DNA from 2 places in the Rhizobium sp. TRM96647 genome. Region 1 is predicted to be linked to the other one. Evidence: riboswitches for the same ligand, from Rfam matches in the RefSeq annotation. Region 1 holds a riboswitch; the other holds the start of a gene.
The links. A riboswitch is a leader RNA that binds a small molecule or an ion and turns the genes downstream of it on or off. The one in region 1 is predicted to bind S-adenosylmethionine.
Positions count from the first base shown of each region.

Region 2: linked by a shared signal. The riboswitch ahead of OCK02_RS10530 (O-succinylhomoserine sulfhydrylase) and the one ahead of metA (homoserine O-acetyltransferase MetA) in region 1 are both predicted to bind S-adenosylmethionine.

Region 1 is NZ_JAOXHF010000001.1:257,736-263,210, forward strand. Features, by position in the region: gene OCK02_RS01215 (glutathione S-transferase family protein) at 1-321, shown strand, start outside; gene rpmF (50S ribosomal protein L32) at 504-689, shown strand; gene phaR (polyhydroxyalkanoate synthesis repressor PhaR) at 850-1,428, opposite strand; gene OCK02_RS01230 (acetyl-CoA C-acetyltransferase) at 1,759-2,940, shown strand; gene OCK02_RS01235 (beta-ketoacyl-ACP reductase) at 3,052-3,777, shown strand; SAM riboswitch at 3,881-3,959, shown strand; gene metA (homoserine O-acetyltransferase MetA) at 4,018-4,941, shown strand; gene OCK02_RS01245 (GNAT family N-acetyltransferase) at 4,946-5,395, shown strand.
Region 2 is NZ_JAOXHF010000004.1:407,703-413,177, reverse strand. Features, by position in the region: gene OCK02_RS10550 (glycosyltransferase) at 1-61, shown strand, start outside; gene OCK02_RS10545 (Gfo/Idh/MocA family protein) at 67-1,203, shown strand; gene OCK02_RS10540 (hypothetical protein) at 1,215-2,096, shown strand; gene OCK02_RS10535 (2'-deoxycytidine 5'-triphosphate deaminase) at 2,180-3,277, opposite strand; SAM riboswitch at 3,351-3,429, shown strand; gene OCK02_RS10530 (O-succinylhomoserine sulfhydrylase) at 3,472-4,656, shown strand; gene apaG (Co2+/Mg2+ efflux protein ApaG) at 4,874-5,266, shown strand; gene OCK02_RS10520 (Hsp33 family molecular chaperone) at 5,324-5,475, opposite strand, start outside.

The DNA.
Region 1 (5,475 bases):
CTTCGCGGCGCCTGCCCGATGAACATTCGCCGACCGCAACGCGCCATCGACCTGCCCGATGGCGTGACCGACGACGTCGCCCGCATCGAGACGATCTGGCGCGATGCGCTGCAGCGGTCCGGCGGCCCCTTCCTCTTCGGCGCATTCTCCGCCGCCGATGCGATGTTTGCACCCGTGGTCAACCGATTCCATGCCTATCTTCTGACGACGGACCGCACCGCGCTCGCCTATATGGATCGCGTCATGGCGCATTCGGCCTGGAAGAAATGGCAGGCGGCGGCCCTTGCCGAAACCTGGATCGTGCCGGAAGACGAAGCCTGAGAGACCCGGCGCCGGGGCAGCCGGTACCGGACACTCCGGCAAAAGCGAAAAAATGCCGGCGGGGACTGGTCAAGCGGGTATTAGCCATGTATAAGCCCGCCAAATTTCCGAGATAGATGCACGTCTTTTTCGGCCATTTTCAGTGGCCTTGGATGTGTTTGCCCGTTCAGTGGAGTAGTGAAATGGCTGTACCGAAAAGAAAAACGAGCCCGTCCAAGCGCGGCATGCGCCGCTCCGCCGACGCCCTGAAGGCTCCGAGCTACATCGAAGACAAGAACTCTGGCGAACTGCGCCGCCCGCACCACATCGACCTGAAGACCGGCATGTACCGCGGTCGCCAGGTGCTGACGCCGAAGGAAAGCGCATAAGCGCTTTCGCACAGCGAGATTTCTTGAAGGCCCGGCTCGTCCGGGCCTTTTTCTTTCTGTGATGCCATTTTGAATATGGCCTGGCGATCCCGCGTGCATCCGGCCCGTGAGAACCACTGCGGCGGCCCGGCAGCAAGCGCCGGACCGGATCTTTCAGGCTTCAGCCCAGGTTGTCGAGCTTCGACTGCAGCGCGCGCAACTGCTCTTTCAGTTCGTCGATGTCCTTCGCCTCAGCCTTCTTCGTTTCCTTCGGCTGCGGCGCCGTCATGAAGGGCGAGAACATCTGCATCGCCTTGTGGAAGATCTCGGTGTTGCGGCGCACCTGCTCCTCGACCAGTTGCATCGGCATCTGCAGGTTCTTGGTCAGCGGGGTGTCGCCAAAGGCCTTGTTGATCTGCTCGCGCATCTGCGCCTGTTGGTCGGTAAAGGCCTGCATCGAATGTTCGAGATAGCTCGGCACGACCATCTGCATCTGGTCGCCGTAGAAACTGATGAGCTGGCGCAGGAAGGATATCGGCAAAAGCGTGTTGCCGGTCTTCGATTCCTGCTCGAAGATGATCTGCGTCAGGACCGAGTGCGTGATGTCCTCCCCGGACTTCGCGTCCTGGACGGTGAAGTTCTCCCCCTTCTTCACCATCACTGCGAGATCGTCGAGCGTCACGTAGGTGCTCGTTCCGGTATTGTAGAGGCGCCGGTTCGCATATTTCTTGATCGTGATCGGGCTGTCGTTCTTGGCCATCTGGGTCTCCTCCTCCCCGTATTCCAATCCGCTCCATGCATTTGCGAGTATCCGCAAAAACAACGTTATTACAAACGCATTGTGCGTTGCAGTGAAAAAATGCTGCGCAAAATCATTTTCGCCGGTCACGGTCGCTCTGCTTGGGCCCGGAATTGCCGAGACAAGTTGTTTGACTCTCCCCCAAAGCTTTGACAGTTTTGCCTTGAGGCGGTTGTTCGCGCCGGCCTTCGTCCGGCGATACAATCGAAAAGGGCAGCCTCGGAACCGGGCGGGCCGCGACGGCCCGAAACCGCCGGTTCCGGCACCAAGAACAATGTGAGGAGACGCTTCATGGCCACCCCGTCCATCGTCATCGCCAGCGCGGCCAGGACCGCCGTCGGCTCCTTCAACGGCGCCTTCGCCAATACGCCCGCCCATGAACTCGGGGCTGCGGCGATCACGGCCGTGCTCGAGCGGGCCGGCGTCGCCGCCGAGGAGGTGGACGAGGTGATCCTTGGCCAGGTGCTCCCCGCCGGCGAGGGCCAGAACCCGGCCCGGCAGGCCGCGATGAAGGCCGGCGTGCCGCAGGAGAAGACCGCCTGGGGCATGAACCAGCTCTGCGGCTCCGGCCTGCGCGCCGTGGCCCTTGGCATGCAGCAGATCGCGACCGGCGACGCCGGCATCATCGTCGCCGGCGGCATGGAATCCATGTCGATGGCGCCGCACTGCGCCCACCTGCGCGGCGGGGTGAAGATGGGCGATTTCAAGATGATCGACACGATGATCAAGGACGGCCTGACCGACGCCTTCTACGGCTATCACATGGGCATAACCGCCGAGAACGTCGCCAAGAAGTGGCAATTGTCCCGCGAGGAGCAGGACAGCTTTGCCGTCGCATCGCAAAACAAGGCCGAGGCCGCCCAGAAGGAGGGCCGCTTCAAGGACGAGATCGTCCCCTTCACCGTCAAGAGCCGCAAGGGAGACGTGATCGTCGACAGCGACGAATACATCCGCCACGGCGCGACCCTCGACTCCATGGCCAAGCTGCGGCCTGCCTTCGACAAGGACGGCACCGTCACGGCGGCAAACGCATCCGGCCTCAACGACGGAGCGGCGGCAACGCTGCTGATGAGCGAGGCCGAGGCCGGCCGCCGCGGCATCCAGCCGCTCGCCAAGATCGTCTCCTGGGCGACCGCCGGCGTCGATCCGCAGATCATGGGCACCGGCCCCATTCCCGCATCCCGCAAGGCCCTGGAGAGGGCCGGCTGGAAGATCGGCGACCTCGACCTCGTCGAGGCCAACGAGGCCTTCGCCGCCCAGGCCTGCGCCGTCAACAAGGACCTCGGCTGGGATCCGGCGATCGTCAACGTCAATGGCGGCGCCATCGCCATCGGTCATCCGATCGGCGCGTCCGGCGCCCGCGTGCTCAACACGCTGCTCTTCGAAATGAAGCGCCGCGGCGTATCCCGCGGCCTTGCCACGCTCTGCATCGGCGGCGGCATGGGCGTCGCCATGTGCGTCGAAAGAACGTAAGGAGGAACTTACCGACTGCCTTCACCGACAAGCCGCATCGGGGCGGCCCGTCAAGGTCCCGGCCCGGCCGAAGAACAACGATGGCAGCAATCTTTGGGGGGAGTGCACAATATGAGCAGGGTAGCTTTGGTAACCGGCGGCACGCGCGGTATCGGCGCGGCCATCTCGATCGGGCTCAAGGCGGCAGGCTACGCGGTCGCCGCCAACTATGCGGGAAATGACGAGGCGGCTGCGGCCTTCAAGGCCGAGACCGGGATCCCGGTCTTCAAATGGGACGTGTCCAGCTACGAGGCCTGCGCCGACGGCGTCGGGAAAGTGGAGGCCGCCCTCGGTCCGGTCGAGATCCTCGTCAACAATGCCGGGATCACCCGCGACGCCATGTTTCACAAGATGACGCCGCAGCAGTGGCGCGAGGTCGTCGACACCAACCTGTCGGGCCTGTTCAACATGACCCACCCGGTCTGGACCGGCATGCGCGACCGCGGCTTCGGCCGCATCGTCAACATCTCCTCCATCAACGGCCAGAAGGGCCAGATGGGACAGGCGAACTACTCGGCCGCCAAGGCGGGTGATCTTGGCTTCACCAAGGCGCTGGCCCAGGAAGGGGCTGCGAAGAACATCACCGTCAACGCCATCTGCCCGGGCTACATCGGCACCGAGATGGTCCGCGCGATCCCGGAGAAGGTGCTGAGCGAACGCATCATTCCGCAGATCCCCGTCGGCAGGCTGGGCGAACCGGAGGAGATCGCACGTTGCGTCGTCTTCCTCGCCTCCGACGATGCGGGCTTCATCACCGGCTCGACGATCTCCGCCAATGGCGGCCAGTTCTTCGTCTGATCACCTGGCTTGACGTCGGCGGGGCCGCCGGGCGCCGCCGGCTGTCAGCGCCGGCGCCTGCCGGACGCCGACATTGATTCTTTCCCGGACTGGCGCTATGTAGGGCCCGTCCCGTGGTGATTTGGCCGGCCGGCTTGCAGCCACGTTAAACAAGTCGCTAAAGGGGCCGCGAGAAGAGACCTTCCGTGGACCGGTTGCGACTGCCGTCGCTGCCGGTTTTTTTGTTTGATCGAGTGAAAGATGCCCATCAAGATTCCCGATACGCTCCCCGCATTCGAAACCCTCGTCCATGAGGGTGTGCGGGTGATGACCGAAACGGTGGCTGTCCGGCAGGATATCCGCCCGCTGCAGATCGGGCTTCTCAACCTCATGCCGAACAAGATCAAGACCGAGATCCAGATGGCGCGCCTCGTCGGCGCCTCGCCGCTGCAGGTCGAACTGTCGCTCGTGCGCATCGGCGGCCACAAGGCCAAGAACACTTCCGAGGACCACCTGCTCGCCTTCTACGACACCTGGGAGGAGATCAGGCACCGCAAGTTCGACGGCTTCATCATCACCGGCGCCCCGATCGAGACGCTCGACTACGAGGACGTAACCTACTGGGACGAGATGAAGCGCATTCTCGACTGGACCGTCACCAACGTCCATTCCACCCTGAACGTCTGCTGGGGCGCGATGGCGGCGATCTACCATTTCCACGGCGTGCCGAAATACACGCTCGACGAGAAGGCCTTCGGCGTCTTCCGCCACCACAACCGCAATCCGGCATCGGTGTTTCTCAGCGGCTTCTCCGATGACTTCCAGATCCCGGTCTCCCGCTGGACCGAGGTGCGCGCGGATGACATCCGCAAGCGGCCCGGACTGGAGATCCTGATGGAATCCGACGAGACGGGCGTCTGCTTCGTGCAGGAAGAGTGCGGCAAGCGCCTCTACGTCTTCAACCACGTGGAGTACGATTCCACTTCGCTGGCCGACGAGTATTTCCGCGACGTCGATGCCGGCGCGCCGATCAAGATGCCGAAGAACTATTTTCCGCACAACGATCCCGCAATCGCGCCCTTGAACCGCTGGCGCAGCCATGCGCATCTTCTGTTCGGCAACTGGATCAACGAGATGTACCAGACGACGCCCTACGACCTCGACCGGATCGGCCCGCAAGGATGACACCATGAGCGGCCTCGAAATCAGAGCCCTCACCCCGTCTGACGAGGCCGACTGGCGACGCCTCTGGACCGCCTATCTCGCCTTCTACGAGACCGTCCTGCCGGAGGAGATCTTCCGCACCACCTTCGCCCGGCTGACCGGCGACGGGGCGAACGACTATGCGGGCCTGCTCGCCGTTCTGGACGGCAGGCCCGTGGGCCTCGCCCACTACCTGTTCCACCGCAGTTGCTGGACGATCGGCGACATCTGCTACCTGCAGGATCTCTATGCCGATCCGGCGGTCCGCGGCACCGGCATCGGCCGCGCCCTGATCGAGGCGGTCTATGCCAGGGCTGCCGAGGCGAATGCCGCTGAAGTCTACTGGATGACGCAGGAGTTCAACGCCACCGCGCGGAGCCTCTACGACAGGATCGCCGACAAGACGCCCTTCATCATCTACCAGAAGACGCTCTGACGATCATGGCCGTGCAGGCGCGGCCCATTGCCCGCACTGCCGCATCCATTGGTATGATTTTTCCGTTGCCCCTGCATCGG
Region 2 (5,475 bases), on a different contig from region 1:
CGCGCGCATTCGCGCCGTCCTGCTCAACGGTGCATCCGCACCCCAAACGAACCGGAGTTGATGCATATGGTGAGGCTTGGCCTGGTCGGACTTGGCAAGATGGGTATCTCGCATCTTGCAATCGCGAACTCCCACCCTGACGCCGAGGTGACGGCGGTATGCGATCCGAGCACCTATGTCATCGACGGCATTCGCAAGTTCACGAAATTCAGAACCTACGGCGACTACCGGGCGATGCTTCAGGACGAAAATCTCGACGCCATCATCGTCGCGACCCCGTCGCGTTCACACCGGGACATCGTGCAACTAGCGCTCGACCGCGACATCAGCGTCTTCTGCGAGAAGCCGTTCTGCCTGGAGGCCGCCGAAAGCGAGCGGCTTGCGGAGGTCGCCACAGCCCGGGGCCTCGCCAACCAGGTGGGTTATCACGCACGGTTCATCGCCACCTTCCGGGAGGCCAAGCGGATCATCGATTCCGGCGCGCTCGGGGCGTTGCATCACATCAAGGCCGAAGCTTATGGCGGGGTGGTCCTGCGTCCCGCACGGGGAACATGGCGGGGCACGCGGGCCGAGGGCGGAGGATGCCTCTATGACTATGCGAGCCATGCCGTGGATCTCGTCAACTATCTCGTCGGGGCGCCCGAAAAGGTCGCAGGGACCGCATTGAACCGCATCTTCTCGGCCGACGTGGAGGACGCGGTCTTCTCCACCTTGATGTTCGGCAACGGGATGACCGGCCAGATCGAAGCCAACTGGAGCGACGAGAGCTATCGGAAGATGTTCATGCGCATCACGGTCTGGGGCGCGAACGGTCGTGTCACGGCAGACCGGCAGGAGATCCAGACATTCATGCGGACGAACCCGCAAGCGCACACGGGCCTCAAGAAGGGATGGAGCTTGAGAAACACGACCGAACTGACGGAGGATGTCTGGTACTACCTCCGCGGAGAGGAGTATTCGGCGCAGCTCGACTACTTCGTGCAAAGGGTCAGGGATCGGGACAGCCGAAATATCTCTTCTTTCGAAAGTGCCGCTGAAACCGATCGGGTTCTCGGCATGATGGTAGCCGACGGTACGCAGAACGCGTCGCTGCCGAAAGGCAACGTATCGCTCGGCAGCAAATCACTCGGCAACAAACCTCTCGGCAACAGATCATTGGGCGAAAGACCCTCGGCAGGGCTCCTGCACTGGTCGCGGCAATAGGAGCGGTGACGATGGAACGCATCTTGTTTGGCGACAACCAGTTCTTCGGCGTCAATCACATGTCGGAGGAAAAGGCGCGCGCGCAGTCCGTGCGCTTCAGCGACATGAAGGCAATCCTGGACGTTCTCGACGGTGCTTATGACAGCGGGATACGGGTCTTCATGTGCACGACGCAGGATCGCGTCGAGGAGATCTGCGATCACGTGCGGTCGAACCCCGCGCGCTATGCGGGCCTTCAGTTCTATCCGTGCATGCCCTACGCGCACAAATATGCCAACGCAGTGACCGAGCATGGGCTCGTCAATGCCATGCGCAAGTTCATGCCCTCCGGCAACATCGTCGGAACGCTGATGAAGGGCGGCCTTTCTCTGGCGAGAAAGGACATGAAGGGCATGGCCGAGCTTTTGATCGACGGCGAGATGAAAATGTTTCGCGGCCTGGAGACTCCGGTCATCTTTCTCCAGAACGTGGTGACCGATCTCATCCTCGGCCTTGGCATGCACGAGGCGTTTTCGGTATTCGCCGATCATGTGCGGACGAAATACAAGGCCGAGCCGGGGTTCATCACGATGAACCTGCCTCGCCTGCTGGATGCCCTGGACGAGGTTGGTGTCGACAACCCCATCGTGTGCGCCAGCATCAACAAGCTCGGGTTCCGCATGTGCGGCGGCCTGGAGGCCTATGAGCGCATCGTCAGCAAACGTCGCTTCCGCCCCGTCGCCATGTCCGTCTTCGGCTCCGGCGCCATCGCGCCAAGGGACGCGCTCGAATACGTGGCGGGCCAGGAGAAGATAGAGGCGATCGTCTTCGGCGCCTCGAGCATCGAGAACATCCGCAAGACCAAGGCGATCATCGACGACATCGACCGCGTGAAACTGGCAGTGCCTGCCTAGCCCGGCGGCCACGTACCGATACCGCCTCCGGCCTCAGGCCATGGCGTGGTCGGCTGGCGCGCCGGCCCCGGCGACCTCCCCGCTCACCTCGGCCGGAAATGCTTCGACAGCTTGAGCCCCTGGGCCTGGTAGTTCGAGCCCAGTCCCGAGCCGTAGAGGCTTTCGGGGAGTTCGAGCATGCGCTCGTAGACGAGGCGGCCGACGATCTGGCCGTGTTCGAGGATGAAGGGAACCTCGTGGCTGCGGACTTCGAGGACGGCGCGGCTGCCGGAGCCGCCGGCGGCGGCGTGGCCGAAGCCGGGATCGAAGAAACCGGCGTAGTGGACCCGGAATTCGCCGACGAGCGGATCGAACGGGGTCATCTCGGCGGCATAGAGGGGCGGCACGTGCACGGCCTCGCGCGAGACGAGGATGTAGAACTCGTCCGGATCGAGGATCAATTCGTTGCGGCCGCGGCTGAACAGCGGCTCCCAGAAGTCGAAGATATCGTGCTGGTTCTTCTTGTCGACGTCGACCACGGCGGTGTGGTGCTTGCCGCGATAGCCGACGAGGCCTTCGGGGCCGGTGCCCTTCAGGTCGATCGAAAGGGCGATGCCGCCGCCGGACACGTTCGGCGTGTCGCTCGCAACCAGCGTGTCGGTCTTGTGCAGGGCGAGCAGTTCGGCATCCGAAAGAAGCGCGTTGCCCTTGCGGAACCGGATCTGCGACAGGCGCGAACCGCGCCGGACGACGATCGGGAAGGTCCTCGGCGAAATCTCCAGGTAGAGCGGGCCGGAGTAGCCGGCCGGGACCTTGTCGAATTCCTGGGCGCGATCGGTGATGACGCGGGTGAAGATGTCGAGCCGGCCGGTGGAGCTCTTCGGGTTGGTGGAGGCGGACAGCTCCTTCGGCAGGTCGAGGCTTTCCATCAGGGGAACGATATAGACGCACCCCGTCTCGAGCACGGCACCTTCGGAAAGATCGACGACATGCAGCTTCAGCCGGTCGAGCTTATCGGCGACGAGATGCGAGGGGCCGGGGAGGAAGCTCGCGCGGACGCGGAAGGCCTTCGAGCCGAGACGCAGGTCCAGACTCGCCGGCTGCACCTGGTCGACGTCCAGCGCCGCCTCGCTCTTCAGCCTGCCGGAGTCAAACAGCGCGCTGATGGCGCGGTCGGCCAGTATTCCCGTAGCAGTCGTCATAAGCCTATCCTTCACGCTGGCCGACAAAACCAAATGCAGGCAATTGACGCAAGCGCCGCCACGCAGTATGGACCGGATATCCCGTGGTGATTTGGCCGGTCGGCTTGCAGCCACGTTAAACAAGTAGCTAAAAAGGCCGGGTGAAAACCGGCCTGCATTGCGGCCGGTTTTTTTATTTGGAAGGCAATGATCCGATGAGCAAGTCCTGGCGCCCGGCTACCCAACTCGTCCACGGTGGCACCACGCGTTCGCAGCATGCCGAAACCTCCGAAGCGATCTTCCTAACGCAGGGTTTCGTCTACGAGAGCTCCGAGGCCGCCGAAGCGCGCTTCAAGGGCGAGACCGACGGCTTCATCTATGCACGCTACGGCAGCCCGACCAACGACATGTTCGAGCGCCGCATGTGTCTGCTCGAAGGCGCCGAGGAAGGCCGCGCGATGGCGTCCGGCATGGCCGCAGTCGCAGCCGCGATCCTCTGCCAGGTCAAGGCCGGTGACCACATCGTCGCCGCGCGTGCGCTCTTCGGTTCCTGCCGCTGGGTGGTCGAGACGCTGGCGCCGCGCTACGGCGTCGAATGCACGCTCGTCGACGGCCGCGACCTCGCCAACTGGGAAAAGGCGATCCGCAAGAACACCAAGGTGTTCTTCCTCGAAAGCCCGACCAACCCGACGCTGGAGGTGGTCGACATCGCCGGCGTGGCAAGGCTGGCAAACCAGATCGGCGCCAAGGTGGTGGTCGACAACGTCTTCGCAACCCCGCTCTACCAGAAGCCGCTGGAACTCGGCGCCCATGTCGTCGTCTATTCGGCGACCAAGCACATCGACGGCCAGGGTCGCTGCCTCGGCGGCATCGTGCTCTCCGACAAGGAGTGGATCGAGGAAAGCCTGCAGGACTATTTCCGCCACACCGGGCCCGCCATGTCGCCGTTCAACGCCTGGACGCTTCTGAAGGGCATCGAGACGCTGCCGCTGCGCGTCAGGCAGCAGACGGAGAACGCCTCGAAGATCGCCGATTTTCTCGCCGGCCACCCCAAGGTCGAGCAGGTGATCTATCCCGGCCGCAAGGACCATCCGCAGGCCGATATCGTCGCCAAGCAGATGTCGGGCGGCTCGACGCTCGTCTGCCTTCACCTGAAGGGTGGCAAGGAGGCGGCATTCGCGCTGCAGAACGCGCTGGAGATCGTCGAGATCTCCAACAATCTCGGCGACGCCAAGAGCCTGATCACCCATCCGGGCACCACGACGCACAAGAACCTGACCGACGAGGCCCGCGCCGAGCTCGGCATCTCGCCCGGCACCCTCAGGCTGTCGGCGGGCATCGAGGACGGCGAGGATCTGCTGGCCGACTTCGCCCAGGCCCTGGAAAAAGTCAGAGGCTGATCGCCCGGCCGGGGCACGCAGCGCAGGTCCGCAGCGTGTCCCTCTCCGCCAAAAGGTGGCCGTCCCCACCGGCACAATTAACTTGATCCGGCCGCGGCAGACGTGGCAACCAATAAGCGGACGTGAATATTCAAAAAGCACATCTGTCCGCTCGCACCTGCCTGCCCGGCATCCTGCGGGGGCAACGGCAGCAACAGGTTCGAGCCAAGGCATCAGAATGTACAGAGCGCTGACCCGCGATATCGAGGTGACGGTCGAGCCCTACTACCTGGAGGAGCAATCCGACCCGGACGACAGCCGCTATGTCTGGGGCTACCGGATCGTCATCTCCAACCATTCCGAGATCACCGTCACGCTGATGGCCCGCTACTGGCACATCACCGATCAGAACGGCCTGGTCGACGAGGTAAGCGGGCCCGGCGTCGTCGGCGAGCAGCCGACCCTGGAGCCGGGCGACACCTACGAGTACTCCTCCGGCTGCCCGCTCGATACGCCGTCCGGCATGATGTTCGGCCACTACCAGATGCAGACACCGTCCGGCGAAGCGTTCGACGTCGCCATTCCCGCCTTTTCGCTCGACACGCCCGGGCAGTCCCGAACCTTGAACTGAGGCCGCCGCGGCCCCCGATGCGGGAGCGCCGCGGCCGGCCTCTTGCGGGAAACGCGCTCAGGCGGGCGCGACCTCGGAAACCTCGAAACGATAGGTCGTCGAGCAGAACTCGCACGTCGCCTCGATATGGCCGTCGGTCGCCGTGTGCTCGACCTCTTCCGCCGACAGGCCGGAAAGCACCGTCTTCAGCTTGTCGCGCGAGCAGGAGC